Regions from separate parts of the Planococcus kocurii genome, predicted to be linked through region 1. Evidence: a T-box and tRNA genes for the amino acid it is inferred to sense, from the RefSeq annotation. Region 1 holds a T-box; the other holds one or more tRNA genes.
What was found. The T-box of region 1 lies ahead of leuS (leucine--tRNA ligase). A T-box ahead of a tRNA ligase gene usually reads a tRNA of that ligase, here a tRNA-Leu.

Region 1 (10,242 bases):
GAAATTGCCAGAAAAGCAGAAGAAGAACGTCAACGAAAAATAGCTGCTGAGAAAGCTGCAGCAGAAGCAAGAGCACAAGCAAGAGCACAAGCAAGAGCACAAGCACAAGCAGATGCTACTGCAAAAGAAGAAGCACGTGCACAAGCAGCGCGTGAAGCACAAGCTAAAACTAGCGCCAAAGCTGAAACAGCGAGTAAGCCGAAAGTATCAAGCCCGGTTGTGAGCGCGCCTGAAAAAGTGGAAACTGCACCTGCACCTTCATCTAGCGCGATGTTTATTAGACCCGTTTCTGGACGATACTCGTCAGGCTTTGGTGGACGGGATATTGGCGACGGTGCTGAATCGCATCTCGGACAGGACATTGCCAATGTAACGGGCACACCAATTTCTGCCGCGGCATCCGGTTATGTTTCCTTTGCAGGTAATATGGGCGGCTACGGTAACGTTGTAATTTTGACCCATTCAATCAATGGTCAATCGTATGCAACTGTATACGGTCATATGAGCGCTATTAACGTTTCAGCTGGTCAAGCAGTCTCACAAGGCCAAAATGTAGGATTAGTCGGTAGCACAGGACGTTCTACCGGACCTCACCTTCATTTTGAAGTCCATATTGGCTCTTGGAATGGGGCTCGCTCAAATGCAGTGGATCCGATGAATTATTTCTAAACTAATTTTAATAAATGAGAGATTAAGCCCGATTGTTGGCACTTTTAAAAGTGTGCCCGTTCGGGTTTTTATTTTACATTTAGATTAATTTGTTGATTTCCGATTAATCCGACTGCCTTTGGGTATAAAGAGAAGAGACTGTATTGTAGGTCAACCAATTGTACATACGTATAGTCGATGTTTGCAGAATCATCAAAAGGAGGATGGAGAGTGGACAGTTCAATCAAAGCCTTCGTGTTCGATGTATACGGAACCTTATTCGATGTTACGGCAATAAAAAGAGAATGCGAGGAATTATATCCAGGTTACGGCGAGAAAATCAGTCAAACATGGAGATCCAAGCAAGTGGAATATTTTATGTTGCGCCAGCTGATGAGCAATTATGCCACGCTCTATGCCATTACACATGATGCATTAAAATATGCACTGAACGAAAATGACTTGCAGCCAAGTAAAGAAAACGAGCAAAAATTATTAGCTGCATATCTGCATTTACCGCTTTACTCAGAATCGAAAGAAGTTCTTACGCAGTTAAAAGATAAAAACTTAGTGGTTTTTTCAAATGGCTCTCACGATATGCTGGATCCATTAGTTAAAAATGCAGGTTTAGAAGAGTTGTTTGATCAAGTATTGAGTATTGATGACGTGAAAGAATTTAAACCAACACCGGCATCTTATCAATATGCATTAGAACAACTTGGAATTGAAAGTCATGAAGTTCTTTTCATGTCGTCTAATGGCTGGGATGTATCAGGTGCGAAAAGTTTTGGATTCCAAACAGCTTGGATCAACCGGAAAGGGATGCCAGTTGAAGAACTCGATCTAGAGCCGGATTATGTATTTGATGATTTAACTGGATTGTTAAAGTGGAAATAACGTTCACTTGATTGCGTTTTAAAAATAAGGAGGAAACTACCTATGACAACATTACAACTCGGTGACAAAGCACCACAATTTGAATTACCATTAGCAGAAGGCGGTACTTATTCTTTGGAACAAGATTTGACGGATCGTCCAGGTTGGAGATTTTTGGTCTTTTTCAGAGGATCATGGTGCCCAGTATGTAACCAAGATTTAAAAGAAATTGAAGAAAGCCTTTCGTATTTTGAAGGAAAAGGCGTTTATTTTACGGCTCTATCAACAGATAGCCAAGAAAATTCGTTAGGGATGAAAAATGAGCATAGCTTAAGTTTTCCACTCCTGTCTGACCTTACAACAGATTTATTAGAGCAGTACGGAGCTTATTACCACGGAGAAGATGCACCATATGAAGATCATGGAATCCACGGGGAAGCTGCTCATTATTTGCTTGATGAAAAAGGGAATATTCTTTATCAACAGCAGCAAACGAGCCCTTATGGACGTCCGAGCGCAACAGAACTTCGCAAAGTTGTGCAGTATATTAAAAAGAATTTAAAGTGATACAAATCACTTAAAAAGACCTTGCCTATTAATGGGGCAAGGTCTCTTTTGTGTGTTAGCCATAAAGAGGTAAGACGTGCAAATTACTCAGTGTTAATTGTAAAATAATAGAACGGATAAAAAGAGCTCAAAGGGGCTCTTTTTCTTTGGAGGAGGGTTGTTGTGAAGAAAACAAAAGGAAAAAGGATTAATGGAAATGGTGTTATCCAGACACCATTTTATTACGGCTGGGTTATTGTCATTCTCGCAGGATTGTCTCACTTTTTTTCTGGACCTGGACAAACTTATTCAAATGCCATTTTTATTGATTATTACATAGAAGAATTTGGCTGGAGCCGCTCAACCGTGTCCGGTATTTATTCGTCAGCGACACTTCTTGCAGGGTTTTTATTGTTTATTATCGGTCGAATGATTGATAAAGTCGGTGCGCGAAAAATGGCAATTGCGGTATCCTTAATTTTAGCAGCAGCCAGTATATTTAATAGCTTTGTAGTCAATTGGGTGATGTTATTTATGGGGTTTTTCGCTATACGGTTGTTTGGTCAAGGATCAATGACGCTCGTACCAAATGCGTTGATACCACAATGGTTTATACAAAAACGAGGTCGTGCACTTGGTTTAGCTGCATTAGGTGGGATGATTGGATCGGCTGCATTTCCATTGATCAATGTTTGGTTAATTGAAGCATATGGCTGGCGGACGACTTGGCAAATTCTTGGCGCATCCATTGTCCTGATTTTTACACCTTTAGCATTTTTCTTTATCCGAAATCGACCAGAAGATATTGGCTTGCTTCCAGATAATGGACCTCTAGTAAGAGATGAGGATCAACAAAAGCCGTTATCCTCAGATAGTAGTTGGACAGTAAAAGAAGCGAAAAAGACCCGCTCTTTTTGGCTCTTGTTGTTTTGTGTAGTGGTTCCTGCTTTGGTTAATACGGGAATGACTTTCCATTTGGTGTCTATTTTTTCAATTCAATCGTTAGCACCTGAAACAGCTGCGACTGTCTTGAGTTTAATGGCGATTATCGGTTTTCCGGTAACGTTTCTAGCAGGTTATTTGCTTGATAAAATACGTGTGCAGTGGATGTTAGCTTTTGTATTCGTTGGGGAAATCGCCTCAATTTTTTTATTAAAAGAAGCGGACCTGTTTTCAGGCGCGATTCTATTTGCGGTTGTTTGGGGCTTTATGTTGGGAATTGAACGGGTAACTCTCAGTGTTGTATGGCCGAATTATTTCGGTCGGCAATACCTTGGTAGCATAACCGGTATTTCGATGGCCTTTATGGTCGTTGGTTCTGCTCTTGGGCCGTTGCCGTTCGGCTTGTTTTACGATTTCTTTGGCGGCTATAAGGAAGTGTTATGGGTTATTATGATTTTCCCGCTTCTTGGAATTGTGGCAGCTTTACTAGCAAATCCGCCGGAAAAGAAGGAATAGAAAACTAAGCTTAAAAAACGCAGAAAAGAGCAAGTGCTCTTTTCTGCGTTTTTTAAATGATTTCTTATTTTTTCTCAATTGCTAAAAGAAACGGAGGTGAATGTTGCTGGTTGATAAACTCATATTTCAGCACATCAAAAGTTTTTTGCGGAAGTGAGGAAACGAATTCCATAACAGCATCCCGTTCTTCGCTGCCACCTTCGTGTCCACTGTATACGACCACTAACAAAACACCTTTTATTTTCAACAGCTCTAAACATTGTTCGAGAGAAGAAAGTGTACTTTGTGCTTTCGTAATTATGGAGTGATCGCCTTTTGGCAAATAGCCAAGGTTGAAAACAGCAGCAGCAATGGGTTGTGACACATAGTTTTTTATTTTGGCATGGCTGTCGTGAATCAGTTCGACGTGGTCAAACTCTTGGACACGCTCTCGAGTCGCCTGTATTGCTTCTTGTTGTATATCAAAAGCGAAAACTTTTCCGGTTGCTCCAGTTAAACTCGCAAGAAAGTGTGTATCATGTCCGTTGCCAGCAGTGCCGTCAATGACTACGTCTCCAGAAGAGACCGCTTGTTCAAGTAATGATTTTGTAAAAGGCAATACACGTTGTACCGTCATGAAGTCACACTCCCTGTAGCCCGTTTACCTTGCCAACTTTCACGGCGTGCGAGTTCTGCATCGATGCCGTTTAAGACTTCCCATTTGTTTGCGCTCCACATCGGACCAATCATTAAGTCTATCGGGCCATCTCCTGTAATGCGTTGCACGACCATGTCAGGTGGCAACACTTCAAGTTGGTCGGCGACTAAGTGAATGTATTCTTGCTTTTCAAGAAACTCGACCATGCCTTTTTCGTATTGCTTAACCATTGGTGTGCCTTTTAATAAATGCAATAAGTGAATTTTAATGCCTTGAACATCAAGTTTTGCCACTTCACGCGCAGTTTCCATCATCATGTCACGGTCTTCAAGTGGTAAGCCGTTGATGATATGTGTACATACCCGGATGCCGCGCGTGCGTAATTTCGTTACGCCCTCGACATAAGCTTCAAAATCATGTGCACGGTTGACCAAAAGGGCCGTTCGCTCATGAACCGTTTGCAAGCCAAGTTCGACCCATAAATACGTTCGTTCGTTTAATTCGGCTAAATAATCTACGACATCGTCTGGCAAACAGTCCGGACGCGTTGCGATGCTTAACCCGATAACATTTTCTTGCTCAAGTGCCGCTTCAAACTTTTCTTTAATCACCGGTAACGGCGCATGTGTATTGGTATAGGCTTGGAAGTACGCCATGTATTTAGCATCTTTCCATTTGCGATGCATTTTTTCTTTGATTTTATCAAATTGCTTGGGAATCGAGTCCACACGGTCTCCAGCAAAATCACCAGAACCTGCAACGCTGCAAAATGTACAGCCACCGTGTGCCACTGTGCCATCCCGGTTCGGACAATCAAATCCGGCATCTAACGCGATTTTCATGACCTTAAAACCAAAATGATCGCGCAAATGGCGATTCCATGTATAATAACGTTTTCCATCAGATGAAAAAGGAAATTCTGTATTCACTCGTAACAACTCCTTAAACAACATTGTAGCATGCCGTGGAAACGATCAACAATGCTAGTGAAATGTAGTGCTGATATTTATGAATATTGCGTTTAGTGCGATAGTTTGTTTAAATTGGTTATGGAAGCGTTTTACTAATTACTTTTTAGTTGATGAGTCAGAGGAGGCATAATGGAATGAAACCGATTTACAGTTCTGCAAAAGAGGCAGTTGAACAAATTCAAGACGGTGCCACAATTATGGTGGGCGGTTTTGGGTTAGTAGGCATACCTGAACAACTTATTTTAGCACTAGTTGATAAAGGGGTAACCAATCTGACCGTCATTTCTAATAACTGCGGTGTAGACGAATGGGGCCTGGGACTGCTACTTAAAAACAAACAAATAAAAAAAATGATTGGTTCTTATGTGGGTGAAAACAAAGAATTCGAACGTCAAGTATTGTCGGGCGAAATCGAAGTGGAATTGACACCGCAAGGAACACTTGCTGAAAAAATGCGCGCAGGTGGAGCTGGAATTCCAGCATTTTTTACACCAGCTGGGGTTGGTACAACTGTTGCAGAAGGCAAAGAAATTCGCGAATTTGACGGCAAAGAACACGTACTAGAACACGCATTAAGAGCTGACTTTGCTTTGGTGAGAGCACATAAAGCTGATAAGATGGGGAACTTGGTTTACAACAAAACGGCACAAAACTTCAATCCGCTTGCTGCAGCAGCTGGAAAAATTACCATTGCGGAAGTAGAAGAAATCGTGGAAATCGGTGACATCAATCCGAATCACGTTCAAACGCCAAGCATTTATGTACAAGGCTTGCTTCAAGCAGATCAGGAAAAACGGATCGAACGTCTTACAACACGCACTGTTTAAGAAAGGGTGGAGAAATATTGGATAAACAATTGGTCAGAGAACGCATTGCAAAACGCGCTGAAAAAGAAATCAACGATGGCGATTACGTTAACTTAGGAATCGGTATGCCGACTTTGGTAGCGAATTTCATTTCTGATAACAAAAGTGTTGTGCTTCAATCAGAAAATGGACTTTTAGGAATCGGTCCTTATCCGACAGAAGACAATGTAGATCCGGATTTGATCAATGCTGGAAAAGAAACCGTAACGACAATCCCAGGATCGTCTTTCTTTACCAGTGCGGAATCTTTTGCGATGATTCGCGGCGGACATATTGATGTCGCCATTCTTGGTGGAATGGAAGTAGCTGAAAACGGCGACTTAGCCAACTGGATGATTCCTGGTAAAATGATTAAAGGCATGGGCGGAGCGATGGATTTAGTGCATGGTGCCAAAAAAGTCATTGTCATTATGGATCATGTGTCAAAAGACGGGTCTGCTAAAATCAAAAAACAATGTGATTTGCCGTTAACTGGCAAAGGCGTGGTCAACAAAATCATCACAGAGCGTGCAGTGATTGAAGTAACAAAAGATGGTTTAGTGTTGTCAGAGGTATTTGAAGGCTTTACTGTTCAAGATATCATCGATTCTACAGACGCACCGTTGAATACGAAAAACGTCAAAGTTTCTTAAGCTATTGCGAAAAAACAGTGCTTCGTCTAAAATAGAGACAATAACCAATGACAGTGAAGAGGACTAGTAGTTTGTGTGTTTTTGACAGAGAGCCGGCGGTAGGTGCAAGCTGGTAAAATGCGCAAGTGAACTCGCCTTGGAGTCCGTGTATGTGAAACTAAGTAAGATACACCGTTTTCCGCGTTAAGGAATCAAGTTGAGCGAGCAATCGCTAATTTGGGTGGTACCGCGGGAAAATCCCGTCCCTTATTTTTAAGGGACGGGATTTTTTTATTTTGAGGAGGAATCGGAAATGACATTCAATCACAAACTAGTTGAGAAAAAATGGCAAAAATATTGGCAAGATAATAAGACGTTTAAAATGGTGGATGACCCATCAAAACCAAAGTTTTACGCACTAGACATGTTCCCGTATCCATCAGGTGCTGGACTTCACGTAGGACATCCAGAAGGCTATACGGCGACGGACATTTTAAGTCGTGTCAAACGCATGCAAGGGTACAACGTTCTTCACCCAATGGGCTGGGACGCATTTGGTCTGCCGGCAGAGCAATATGCACTGGATACTGGAAATGACCCAGCTGAATTTACAGCTAAAAACATTGAAACCTTTAAACGTCAAATTCAAGAACTTGGATTTTCATATGACTGGGACCGTGAGATTAGCACGACAGATCCGTCTTATTACAAATGGACACAATGGATTTTTATTCAATTGTATAATAAAGGACTGGCGTATGTTGACGAAGTAGCGGTTAACTGGTGCCCAGCACTCGGTACGGTTCTTGCAAATGAAGAAGTCATTGATGGCAAATCAGAACGTGGAGGTCATCCGGTTGAGCGTCGTCCAATGCGCCAATGGGTGTTGCGTATTACAAATTATGCAGATCGTCTTCTTGAAGATTTGGAAGACTTGGATTGGCCAGAAAGCTTGAAAGATATGCAACGCAACTGGATTGGTAAATCAGAAGGCGCAGAACTGGAATTTCAAGTAGCAGACACGGAACATTCTTTCCGCGCATTTACGACACGCCCGGATACGATTTTTGGTGCGACTTATGCGGTACTAGCCCCTGAACATAAATTAGTAGCTGCGATTACAACAGTAGAACAAAAACAGGCTGTTGAAAAATACATTGATGACGTGAAAACGAAAAGTGATTTGGAACGTACTGATTTGGCAAAAGACAAATCAGGTGTTTTCACAGGCGCTTATGCAACAAATCCAGCAAGTGGTGAGAAAATGCCGATTTGGATTGCCGATTATGTATTGGCAACTTATGGAACAGGTGCCATCATGGCGGTTCCTGCTCACGACGAGCGCGATTATGAATTTGCTCAGCAATTCGATTTGCCAATTGTGGAAGTTGTATCAGGTGGCAATATCAAAGAAGAGGCCTATGCTGGCGATGGCGAATTGATCAATTCCGATTTCCTTAATGGATTGAACAAAAAAGAAGCAATCGAAAAAGCCATTGCATGGCTAGTTGACAAGAAAGTCGGCGACAAGAAAATTACGTACCGCTTGCGTGACTGGTTGTTTAGCCGTCAACGTTACTGGGGCGAGCCGATTCCAATTATCCACTGGGAAGACGGCACGATGACACCCGTTGAAGAACAAGATTTGCCATTGATGTTGCCGGTAACGACGGATATTAAGCCAAGTGGAACTGGTGAATCACCGCTTGCTAATATTACGGACTGGGTCAATATTGTTCATCCAGAAACAGGCATGAAAGGGCGCCGCGAAACCAACACGATGCCACAATGGGCAGGAAGCTGCTGGTATTACTTGCGCTTTATCGATCCAACGAATGACGAAATGTTGGCAGACCCAGAACTATTGAAACGCTGGTTGCCGGTCGATGTTTATATCGGCGGTGCAGAGCATGCAGTGCTTCATTTGCTGTATGCCCGTTTCTGGCATAAAGTGCTTTACGATATCGGTGTAGTTTCAACAAAAGAACCTTTCCAGAAATTGTTTAACCAAGGTATGATTCTGGGCGAAGGAAACGAGAAAATGTCGAAATCAAAAGGCAATGTCGTCAACCCCGACCAAATTATCGAAAGCCACGGTGCAGATACATTACGTATGTACGAAATGTTTATGGGGCCACTTGAAGCATCAATTGCTTGGTCGACAAACGGACTAGATGGCTCTCGTCGATTCCTAGACCGCGTTTGGCGCTTATTGATGGATGAAGATCAATTGAGTGCGAAAGTCACGGACACCAACGATGGCAAAATGGAAAAAGTTTATCATCAAACCGTAAAAAAAGTCACGGACGATTTTGAAGGACTCCGTTTTAACACGGCTATTTCACAAATGATGATGTTCATCAATGAAGGCTACAAAGTCGATTCGATTCCGAAAGAATACGTAGAAGGCTTTGTGAAATTACTGTCGCCAATCGCACCTCACGTAGCAGAAGAACTGTGGCAGAAATTGGGTCATGAAGGATCTGTTTCTTACGAAAATTGGCCACAATTCGATGAATCGAAAATGGTCGACGATAAAGTCGAAGTTGTAGTTCAAGTAAACGGCAAAGTAAAAACTAAGCTGACAATCGCTAAAGACAGCTCAAAAGAACAACTAGAAACAGCTGCACTTGCAGACGAACAAGTCCAGAAAGCGACAGAAGGTAAACAAGTACGTAAAGTCATCGTCATTCCAGGGAAATTAGTTAACATCGTAGTAGGCTAACAAAGAAAAGCGGAGTCTTCCGGTAGCTCCGACAAGCTTAAGGCAGACTGGCGAAGTGGCGTTTTGCCACACAGCCGGGCTGACTTAAGACTCGAGGAGCTGGAAGACGAAGTCTGGACAAAGAAAAGCGGAGTCTTCCGGTAGCTCCGACAAGCTTAAGGCAGACTGGCGAAGTGGCGTTTTGCCACACAGCTGGGCTGACTTAAGACTCGAGGAGCTGGAAGACGAAGTCTGGACAAAGAAAAGCGGAGTCTTCCGTTAGCATTTATTAAAACGAATAACAAAAGAGGCAGATCGGAGAAATTCCGGTCTGCCTCTTTTGTGTTGTTACCAGTAGCTTGTTTGTCTGTATGAACTGCTTTGGCCAATTTTGATAGGACATAAGCTTTAGTGTGATTTAATGGTACAAAAAATAGACTAAAGGCTTTTAAGAGAACGAGTGAAAAGCAATCACTTAGAGCAGGTTATTCAAAATAGACACTTCTTATTTGTTTGAAAACTAACTCTTTTTCTTTTTACCAAAAGCACGCCCAATTAACAAGGCGCCGAAAATGATGAGCAGTGGAAGGGAATAGACTAGCAACAGAACATACTCGGTTACATCACCCATAGCGTTTAACCTCCGCCTTCTCATTAACTTTCTTTGGCAAATTGTGCTGCGCTTTGTCCGGCTACGTTGCCTGTGACTAATGCAGACGTGATGTTGTAGCCACCCGTGTAGCCGTGAATGTCTAAAATTTCACCACAGAAATACAATCCAGGTTTCTTTTTAGAAGCCATCGTTTTGGGTTCGATTTCTTTGATCGATACACCGCCACCCGTAACAAACGCTTTTTCAATCGATTGTGTACCGTTAACGAACATTGTGAAAGCGGTTAGCTGTTGAGCCATTGCGCGTACTTTG
Region 2 (10,242 bases), 1.2 Mb from region 1:
CTTCGCCTAATCCTATCTTTTGTAACTCCGTATAGAGTGTCCTACAACCCCAAGAGGCAAGCCTCTTGGTTTGGGCTGATCCCGTTTCGCTCGCCGCTACTCAGGGAATCGCATTTGCTTTCTCTTCCTCCAGGTACTTAGATGTTTCAGTTCCCTGGGTCTGCCTTCTCATGTGCTATAGATTCACACATGGATACTACCCGATTAAAGGCAGTGGGTTCCCCCATTCGGAAATCTCCGGATCACAGCTCACTTACAGCTCCCCGAAGCATATCGGTGTTAGTGCCGTCCTTCTTCGGCTCCTAGTGCCAAGGCATCCACCGTGCGCCCTTTCTAACTTAACCAATGGTTAATTAAAAAGTTGTGACGAAATCGTCACGCGTACTTGAATTACTTGCATTTGTTTCAATGTCGTTTTATCCAGTTTTCAAAGAACAAAGTCATCATTTCTACTTGCAAAATGATTGGTGGAGCCTAGCGGGATCGAACCGCTGACCTCCTGCGTGCAAGGCAGGCGCTCTCCCAGCTGAGCTAAGGCCCCAAGAAGAATGGTGGGCCTAAATGGACTCGAACCATCGACCTCACGCTTATCAGGCGTGCGCTCTAACCAGCTGAGCTATAGGCCCTCTTGAGTATAATTGTAATACTGATAGAAGATCAATTCAATGTCGCCATTAAAAATGAACCTTCAAAACTGAACGCAAAACGTCAACCCCGAGCCAAGCTCGGTTCCGAATTTATCCTTAGAAAGGAGGTGATCCAGCCGCACCTTCCGATACGGCTACCTTGTTACGACTTCACCCCAATCATCTGTCCCACCTTCGGCGGCTGGCTCCACAAGGGTTACCTCACCGACTTCGGGTGTTACAAACTCTCGTGGTGTGACGGGCGGTGTGTACAAGGCCCGGGAACGTATTCACCGTGGCATGCTGATCCACGATTACTAGCGATTCCGGCTTCATGCAGGCGAGTTGCAGCCTGCAATCCGAACTGAGAACGGTTTTCTGGGATTGGCTTGCCCTCGCGGGGTTGCAGCCCTTTGTACCGTCCATTGTAGCACGTGTGTAGCCCAGGTCATAAGGGGCATGATGATTTGACGTCATCCCCACCTTCCTCCGGTTTGTCACCGGCAGTCACCTTAGAGTGCCCAACTGAATGCTGGCAACTAAGATCAAGGGTTGCGCTCGTTGCGGGACTTAACCCAACATCTCACGACACGAGCTGACGACAACCATGCACCACCTGTCACCACTGTCCCCGAAGGGAAAAGTGTATCTCTACACCGGTCAGTGGGATGTCAAGACCTGGTAAGGTTCTTCGCGTTGCTTCGAATTAAACCACATGCTCCACCGCTTGTGCGGGCCCCCGTCAATTCCTTTGAGTTTCAGCCTTGCGGCCGTACTCCCCAGGCGGAGTGCTTAATGCGTTAGCTGCAGCACTAAGGGGCGGAAACCCCCTAACACTTAGCACTCATCGTTTACGGCGTGGACTACCAGGGTATCTAATCCTGTTTGCTCCCCACGCTTTCGCGCCTCAGCGTCAGTTACAGACCAGAAAGTCGCCTTCGCCACTGGTGTTCCTCCACATCTCTACGCATTTCACCGCTACACATGGAATTCCACTTTCCTCTTCTGCACTCAAGTTCCCCAGTTTCCAATGACCCTCCACGGTTGAGCCGTGGGCTTTCACATCGGACTTAAGGAACCGCCTGCGCGCGCTTTACGCCCAATAATTCCGGACAACGCTTGCCACCTACGTATTACCGCGGCTGCTGGCACGTAGTTAGCCGTGGCTTTCTGGTGAGGTACCGTCAAGGTACCAGTAGTTACTTGGTACTTGTTCTTCCCTCACAACAGAGTTTTACGATCCGAAAACCTTCGTCACTCACGCGGCGTTGCTCCGTCAGACTTTCGTCCATTGCGGAAGATTCCCTACTGCTGCCTCCCGTAGGAGTCTGGGCCGTGTCTCAGTCCCAGTGTGGCCGATCACCCTCTCAGGTCGGCTACGCATCGTCGCCTTGGTAGGCCATTACCCCACCAACTAGCTAATGCGCCGCGGGCCCATCCTGCAGTGACAGCCGAAACCGTCTTTCCGTGCAGCCTCAGGAGAGGCCGCAAACTATTCGGTATTAGCACCGGTTTCCCGGAGTTATCCCGATCTGCAGGGCAGGTTGCCCACGTGTTACTCACCCGTCCGCCGCTAAACAATGGGAGCAAGCTCCCAAAGTTCCGCTCGACTTGCATGTATTAGGCACGCCGCCAGCGTTCGTCCTGAGCCAGGATCAAACTCTCCATTATAGAGTAGTGTTGATTGCTCAATACTGCTGGCGTATCGCCGTCCGAAGACGCACGATTCGCTTTGATCTGCGTGATGCTGATCAGTAAGTTGTCGTCACGAACACCGAGAAGGAAAACAACTTTGCTCTGATTGCCATAAGGCAAACTTCGCAAAAGCCGTTCTCGCACCGAAGTGCTCGTGACGTCTTTCGTTGACGTTTTGCTGTTCAGTTTTCAAGGTTCAAAGTTAAATAATTGGTGGAGCCTAGCGGGATCGAACCGCTGACCTCCTGCGTGCAAGGCAGGCGCTCTCCCAGCTGAGCTAAGGCCCCATTGTTTGGTCGGGAAGACAGGATTCGAACCTGCGACCCCTTGGTCCCAAACCAAGTGCTCTACCAAGCTGAGCTACTTCCCGAACTTGAGTTGCTGAGTATAAAAATATGGTGCGCCCGAGAGGACTCGAACCTCTAACCGCTTGATTCGTAGTCAAGTACTCTATCCAATTGAGCTACGGGCGCATATGATGCTATTCACTATTTCGTGAAAAGATGGTGCCGAGGACCGGAATCGAACCGGTACGGTAGTCACCTACCGCAGGATTTTAAGTCCTGTGCGTCTGCCAGTTCCGCCACCCCGGCTAAGGGTCGGTATCACGTGCAAATAAATATGGAGCGGAAGACGAGGTTCGAACTCGCGACCTCCACCTTGGCAAGGTGGCGTTCTACCACTGAACTACTTCCGCAAAAATGGTGCGGGTGAAGGGAGTCGAACCCCCACGCCCGAAGGCGCTAGATCCTAAGTCTAGTGCGTCTGCCAGTTCCGCCACACCCGCGTGGCAATATAAAATTAAAATGGTGAGCCATGAAGGATTCGAACCTTCGACCCTCTGATTAAAAGTCAGATGCTCTACCAGCTGAGCTAATGGCTCGAAAAAGTGGTGCCGGAGAAAGGAGTCGAACCCTCGACCTACTGATTACAAGTCAGTTGCTCTACCAACTGAGCTACTCCGGCAAAAGAAATAAATGGTGGAGGATGACGGGATCGAACCGCCGACCCTCTGCTTGTAAGGCAGATGCTCTCCCAGCTGAGCTAATCCTCCGATATATATTGCCCAGCGACGTCCTACTCTCACAGGGGGAAACCCCCAACTACCATCGGCGCAAAAGAGCTTAACTGCCGTGTTCGGGATGGGAACGGGTGTGGCCTCTTTGCCATCATCACTGGACTATTTGGTTTTGAAAGACAAGATTTATTATACCAGTAGTACTGGTTTTTTCAAGCTTTTTTTACAAAAACTTGGGCTTATTCTTTCAAAACTGGATAAACGACGGGTGAAACAAGCAAGTTTTTCGCATACAGTGTGTTGGTTAAGTCCTCGATCGATTAGTATTCGTCAGCTGCACGTATCGCTACGCTTCCACCTCGAACCTATCTACCTCATCGTCTTTGAGGGATCTTACTTGCTTGCGCAATGGGAAATCTCATCTTGAGGGGGGCTTCGTGCTTAGATGCTTTCAGCACTTATCCCGGCCACACATAGCTACCCAGCGATGCCCTTGGCAGAACAACTGGTACACCAGCGGTGTGTCCATCCCGGTCCTCTCGTACTAAGGACAGCTCCTCTCAAATTTCCTGCGCCCGCGACGGATAGGGACCGAACTGTCTCACGACGTTCTGAACCCAGCTCGCGTACCGCTTTAATGGGCGAACAGCCCAACCCTTGGGACCGACTACAGCCCCAGGATGCGATGAGCCGACATCGAGGTGCCAAACCTCCCCGTCGATGTGGACTCTTGGGGGAGATAAGCCTGTTATCCCCGGGGTAGCTTTTATCCGTTGAGCGATGGCCCTTCCATGCGGAACCACCGGATCACTAAGCCCGTCTTTCGACCCTGCTCGACCTGTACGTCTCGCAGTCAAGCTCCCTTCTGCCTTTACACTCTACGAATGATTTCCAACCATTCTGAGGGAACCTTTGGGCGCCTCCGTTACTCTTTAGGAGGCGACCGCCCCAGTCAAACTGCCCGCCTGACACTGTCTCCCAAGCCGATCAGGCTTGTGGGTTAGAATTTCAATACAACCAGGGTAGTATCCCACTGACGCCTCCTCCGAAGCTAGCGCTCCGGAATCTCAGGCTCCTACCTATCCTGTACAAGTTGCACCAAAATTCAATATCAGGCTACAGTAAAGCTCCACGGGGTCTTTCCGTCCTGTCGCGGGTAACCTGCATCTTCACAGGTACTATAATTTCACCGAGTCTCTCGTTGAGACAGTGCCCAGATCGTTACGCCTTTCGTGCGGGTCGGAACTTACCCGACAAGGAATTTCGCTACCTTAGGACCGTTATAGTTACGGCCGCCGTTTACTGGGGCTTCAATTCGCACCTTCGCTTGCGCTAAGCACTCCTCTTAACCTTCCAGCACCGGGCAGGCGTCAGCCCCTATACGTCACCTTACGGTTTTGCAGAGACCTGTGTTTTTGCTAAACAGTCGCCTGGGCCTATTCACTGCGGCTCTCTCGGGCTATTCACCCTACCAGAGCACCCCTTCTCCCGAAGTTACGGGGTCATTTTGCCGAGTTCCTTAACGAGAGTTCACTCGCTCACCTTAGAATTCTCTTCTCGCCTACCTGTGTCGGTTTGCGGTACGGGCACCTCCCGCCTCGCTAGAGGCTTTTCTTGGCAGTGTGAAATCAGGGACTCAAGGGTAAACCCTCTTGCCGTCACAGCTCAACGTATCAGAAATGGGATTTGCCTCATTTCACGCCTCACTGCTTGGACGTGCACAACCAACGGCACGCTCTCCTTATCCTTCTGCGTCCCCCCATTGCTCAAACGGCGGGGAGGTGGTACAGGAATATCAACCTGTTGTCCATCGTCTACGCCTATCGGCCTCGACTTAGGTCCCGACTAACCCTGAGCGGACGAGCCTTCCTCAGGAAACCTTAGGCATTCGGTGGACGGGATTCTCACCCGTCTTTCGTTACTCATACCGGCATTCTCACTTCTAAGCGCTCCACCAGTCCTTCCGGTCTGACTTCAACGCCCTTAGAACGCTCTCCTACCACGGATCTCTAACGAGATCCATCCACAGCTTCGGTAATCCGTTTAGCCCCGGTACATTTTCGGCGCAGTGTCACTCGACCAGTGAGCTATTACGCACTCTTTAAATGATGGCTGCTTCTAAGCCAACATCCTGGTTGTCTAAGCAACGCCACATCCTTTTCCACTTAACGGATATTTGGGGACCTTAGCTGGTGGTCTGGGCTGTTTCCCTCTTGACTACGGATCTTATCACTCGCAGTCTGACTCCCAAGCATAAATCACTGGCATTCGGAGTTTGTCTGAATTCGGTAACCCGGGATGGGCCCCTAGTCCAAACAGTGCTCTACCTCCAGGATTCTCAATCTTGAGGCTAGCCCTAAAGCTATTTCGGAGAGAACCAGCTATCTCCAGGTTCGATTGGAATTTCTCCGCTACCCACACCTCATCCCCGCACTTTTCAACGTGCGTGGGTTCGGGCCTCCAGTAAGTGTTACCTTACCTTCACCCTGGACATGGGTAGATCACCTGGTTTCGGGTCTACAACTGCATACTCTGTCGCCCTATTCAGACTCGCTTTCGCTGCGGCTCCGCCTTCTCAGCTTAACCTTGCATGCAATCGTAACTCGCCGGTTCATTCTACAAAAGGCACGCCATCACCCATTAACGGGCTTTGACTACTTGTAGGCACACGGTTTCAGGATCTATTTCACTCCCCTTCCGGGGTGCTTTTCACCTTTCCCTCACGGTACTGGTTCACTATCGGTCACTAGGAAGTATTTAGCCTTGGGAGATGGTCCTCCCAGATTCCGACGGAATTTCACGTGTTCCGCCGTACTCAGGATCCACTCTGGAGGGATAGGGTTTTCGGCTACGGGGCTGTTACCCGCTGCGGCGGACCGTTCCAGGTCGCTTCGCCTAATCCTATCTTTTGTAACTCCGTATAGAGTGTCCTACAACCCCAAGAGGCAAGCCTCTTGGTTTGGGCTGATCCCGTTTCGCTCGCCGCTACTCAGGGAATCGCATTTGCTTTCTCTTCCTCCAGGTACTTAGATGTTTCAGTTCCCTGGGTCTGCCTTCTCATGTGCTATAGATTCACACATGGATACTACCCGATTAAAGGCAGTGGGTTCCCCCATTCGGAAATCTCCGGATCACAGCTCACTTACAGCTCCCCGAAGCATATCGGTGTTAGTGCCGTCCTTCTTCGGCTCCTAGTGCCAAGGCATCCACCGTGCGCCCTTTCTAACTTAACCACTGGTTAATTAAAAAGTTGTGACGAAATCGTCACGCGTACTTGAATTACTTGCATTTGTTTCAATGTCGTTTTATCCAGTTTTCAAAGAACAAGAGTGAAAGTCACAAAAAAAGGCGTTGCCGCCTGAAGGTGAACCTTCAAAACTGAACGCAAAACGTCAACCCCGAGCCAAGCTCGGTTCCGAATTTATCCTTAGAAAGGAGGTGATCCAGCCGCACCTTCCGATACGGCTACCTTGTTACGACTTCACCCCAATCATCTGTCCCACCTTCGGCGGCTGGCTCCACAAGGGTTACCTCACCGACTTCGGGTGTTACAAACTCTCGTGGTGTGACGGGCGGTGTGTACAAGGCCCGGGAACGTATTCACCGTGGCATGCTGATCCACGATTACTAGCGATTCCGGCTTCATGCAGGCGAGTTGCAGCCTGCAATCCGAACTGAGAACGGTTTTCTGGGATTGGCTTGCCCTCGCGGGGTTGCAGCCCTTTGTACCGTCCATTGTAGCACGTGTGTAGCCCAGGTCATAAGGGGCATGATGATTTGACGTCATCCCCACCTTCCTCCGGTTTGTCACCGGCAGTCACCTTAGAGTGCCCAACTGAATGCTGGCAACTAAGATCAAGGGTTGCGCTCGTTGCGGGACTTAACCCAACATCTCACGACACGAGCTGACGACAACCATGCACCACCTGTCACCACTGTCCCCGAAGGGAAAAGTGTATCTCTACACCGGTCAGTGGGATGTCAAGACCTGGTAAGGTTCTTCGCGTTGCTTCGAATTAAACCACATGCTCCACCGCTTGTGCGGGCCCCCGTCAATTCCTTTGAGTTTCAGCCTTGCGGCCGTACTCCCCAGGCGGAGTGCTTAATGCGTTAGCTGCAGCACTAAGGGGCGGAAACCCCCTAACACTTAGCACTCATCGTTTACGGCGTGGACTACCAGGGTATCTAATCCTGTTTGCTCCCCACGCTTTCGCGCCTCAGCGTCAGTTACAGACCAGAAAGTCGCCTTCGCCACTGGTGTTCCTCCACATCTCTACGCATTTCACCGCTACACATGGAATTCCACTTTCCTCTTCTGCACTCAAGTTCCCCAGTTTCCAATGACCCTCCACGGTTGAGCCGTGGGCTTTCACATCGGACTTAAGGAACCGCCTGCGCGCGCTTTACGCCCAATAATTCCGGACAACGCTTGCCACCTACGTATTACCGCGGCTGCTGGCACGTAGTTAGCCGTGGCTTTCTGGTGAGGTACCGTCAAGGTACCAGTAGTTACTTGGTACTTGTTCTTCCCTCACAACAGAGTTTTACGATCCGAAAACCTTCGTCACTCACGCGGCGTTGCTCCGTCAGACTTTCGTCCATTGCGGAAGATTCCCTACTGCTGCCTCCCGTAGGAGTCTGGGCCGTGTCTCAGTCCCAGTGTGGCCGATCACCCTCTCAGGTCGGCTACGCATCGTCGCCTTGGTAGGCCATTACCCCACCAACTAGCTAATGCGCCGCGGGCCCATCCTGCAGTGACAGCCGAAACCGTCTTTCCGTACAGCCTCAGGAGAGGCCGCAAACTATTCGGTATTAGCACCGGTTTCCCGGAGTTATCCCGATCTGCAGGGCAGGTTGCCCACGTGTTACTCACCCGTCCGCCGCTAAACAATGGGAGCAAGCTCCCAAAGTTCCGCTCGACTTGCATGTATTAGGCACGCCGCCAGCGTTCGTCCTGAGCCAGGATCAAACTCTCCATTATAGAGTAGTGTTGATTGCTCAATACTGCTGGCGTATCGCCGTCCGAAGACGCACGATTCGCTTTGATCTGCGTGATGCTGATCAGTAAGTTTTGCGCGGGCCGTTTTGCGCGGCCGTTGCTATTTGTTGACGTTTTGCTGTTCAGTTTTCAAGGTTCAAGTTGTTCGCCGTTTCTGTAATGGCGACTTTTCAATATTACCAACTTCTCATTCAGAAGTCAACAACTTTTTTGTTAATGTTTTCTTCGCATCTTTTATTATGAAAAACGCGACAAGAAATAGTATAGCATCGTTTCGAAATAGATACAAGTACTTTTTTAAAAAATCACCGATTTAAAGGTTAAACCCCTTTAAACCGGTTTTTTTGAAACACTCTCTTATTCTTTAGGTCGCATTTGAGGGAATAATAACACGTCTCGAATAGATGAAGAATTCGTCAACAACATGATTAAACGGTCAATACCAATTCCCAATCCACCAGTTGGCGGCAATCCGTATTCTAGCGCCTCAATAAAATCCTCATCCATTTCATGAGCTTCATCGTTTCCTTCTGACTTCTCAATCAATTGCGCCTCAAAACGTTGACGTTGATCGATAGGATCATTCAATTCTGTGAAAGCATTCGCATGCTCACGTCGTACGATGAACAATTCAAAGCGATCAGTGAAACGTTCATCATCAGGATTCTTTTTAGCTAAAGGCGAAATTTCAACAGGATGTCCGTAAACAAAGGTTGGTTGAACCAATTGCTCTTCTACTTTTTGCTCAAAAAACTCATTTAAGATATGCCCTACTTCCATTGTAGGTTTAATATCAATGCTATGTTCTTTTGCTAAAGATTGAGCTTCTTCTTTCGTCATCTGTTTCCAGAAATCAACACCTGTGTATTCTTTCACTGCATCAGCCATGTGTAGTCGTTTCCAGCCCACCGCTAAGTCAATTTCATCTTCTCCATATTGTACCGTAGTTGTTCCAAGCACTTCTTGGGCAATATGCGCAACTAAATTTTCAGTAAGAGCCATAATGTCATTATAATCTGCATAAGCTTCATATAGTTCCAGCATCGTAAATTCCGGGTTATGACGAGTTGATATTCCTTCGTTACGGAAAACACGACCAATTTCATATACTTTCTCTAAACCACCAACAATTAATCGCTTTAGATGAAGTTCAATTGCAATGCGGATATACAATTCCATATCCAACGCATTGTGATGAGTTACGAATGGTTTTGCAGCCGCTCCTCCTGCGATTGAATGAAGCATAGGCGTTTCCACTTCTAAAAATCCTGCGTTATCTAAATAGCGGCGCATAGATTGAATGATGCGGCTACGAAGGATAAAGGTCTCTTTGCTAGATTCGCTTGTCAGCAAATCCAAATAACGTTGACGGTAACGTTGCTCTATATCTTTTAAGCCATGGAATTTTTCAGGTAAAGGACGTAATGCCTTTGTAAGGAATTCCACTTCTTTTGCTTTAATAGAGAGTTCTCCTACATTTGTTTTAAATACAATCCCTTTAATCCCTAGGATATCTCCTAGATCAACTGTATTGTAAAACTCGTAAGCTTCTTCGCCAATAGCATCTTTACGAACGTAAATTTGAATTTGGCCTTTTAAGTCTTGAATATGGGCAAATCCAGCTTTCCCTTTTCCACGCTTGGTCATAACTCGTCCGGCAATAACTACTTCGTACGATGCTTCTTCTAACTCTTCTTTAGAAAACTCTCCATATTGCTCAATGATTTCTTGCGACAAGTGCGTCCGTTCGAATCGTCCACCGAATGGATCCATTCCGTTGTCTCGGAAGTTCTGCATTTTTTGACGTCTAACTACCAATTGATCGTTTAATTCTTCTGACATGCCCTACACTCCTTTATCTGTTTAACACTAAATCTCATTCATGTATTTCTCTATTGTACACA

Region 2: it has a tRNA-Leu gene. The T-box ahead of leuS (leucine--tRNA ligase) is inferred to sense a tRNA for this amino acid. The anticodon was not compared.

Annotation. Positions count from the first base shown of each region.
Region 1 is NZ_CP013661.2:505,532-515,773, reverse strand. Features, by position in the region: gene AUO94_RS02580 (murein hydrolase activator EnvC family protein) at 1-669, shown strand, start outside; gene AUO94_RS02575 (haloacid dehalogenase type II) at 880-1,545, shown strand; gene AUO94_RS02570 (redoxin domain-containing protein) at 1,588-2,091, shown strand; gene AUO94_RS02565 (MFS transporter) at 2,254-3,528, shown strand; gene mnmM (tRNA 5-(aminomethyl)-2-thiouridylate-methyltransferase MnmM) at 3,593-4,144, opposite strand; gene mnmL (tRNA modification radical SAM protein MnmL/YtqA) at 4,141-5,118, opposite strand; gene AUO94_RS02550 (CoA transferase subunit A) at 5,271-5,963, shown strand; gene AUO94_RS02545 (3-oxoacid CoA-transferase subunit B) at 5,981-6,634, shown strand; T-box leader at 6,679-6,884, shown strand; gene leuS (leucine--tRNA ligase) at 6,927-9,338, shown strand; gene AUO94_RS02535 (BaiN/RdsA family NAD(P)/FAD-dependent oxidoreductase) at 9,972-10,242, opposite strand, start outside.
Region 2 is NZ_CP013661.2:1,667,861-1,678,102, forward strand. Features, by position in the region: rRNA gene AUO94_RS08300 (23S ribosomal RNA) at 1-344, opposite strand, end outside; gene AUO94_RS17695 (hypothetical protein) at 364-495, shown strand; tRNA gene AUO94_RS08305 (tRNA-Ala) at 466-541, opposite strand; tRNA gene AUO94_RS08310 (tRNA-Ile) at 550-626, opposite strand; rRNA gene AUO94_RS08315 (16S ribosomal RNA) at 748-2,297, opposite strand; tRNA gene AUO94_RS08320 (tRNA-Ala) at 2,533-2,608, opposite strand; tRNA gene AUO94_RS08325 (tRNA-Pro) at 2,615-2,691, opposite strand; tRNA gene AUO94_RS08330 (tRNA-Arg) at 2,718-2,794, opposite strand; tRNA gene AUO94_RS08335 (tRNA-Leu) at 2,826-2,914, opposite strand; tRNA gene AUO94_RS08340 (tRNA-Gly) at 2,944-3,018, opposite strand; tRNA gene AUO94_RS08345 (tRNA-Leu) at 3,024-3,108, opposite strand; tRNA gene AUO94_RS08350 (tRNA-Lys) at 3,129-3,204, opposite strand; tRNA gene AUO94_RS08355 (tRNA-Thr) at 3,212-3,287, opposite strand; tRNA gene AUO94_RS08360 (tRNA-Val) at 3,300-3,375, opposite strand; rRNA gene rrf (5S ribosomal RNA) at 3,386-3,501, opposite strand; rRNA gene AUO94_RS08370 (23S ribosomal RNA) at 3,640-6,572, opposite strand; rRNA gene AUO94_RS08375 (16S ribosomal RNA) at 6,771-8,320, opposite strand; gene lysS (lysine--tRNA ligase) at 8,696-10,180, opposite strand.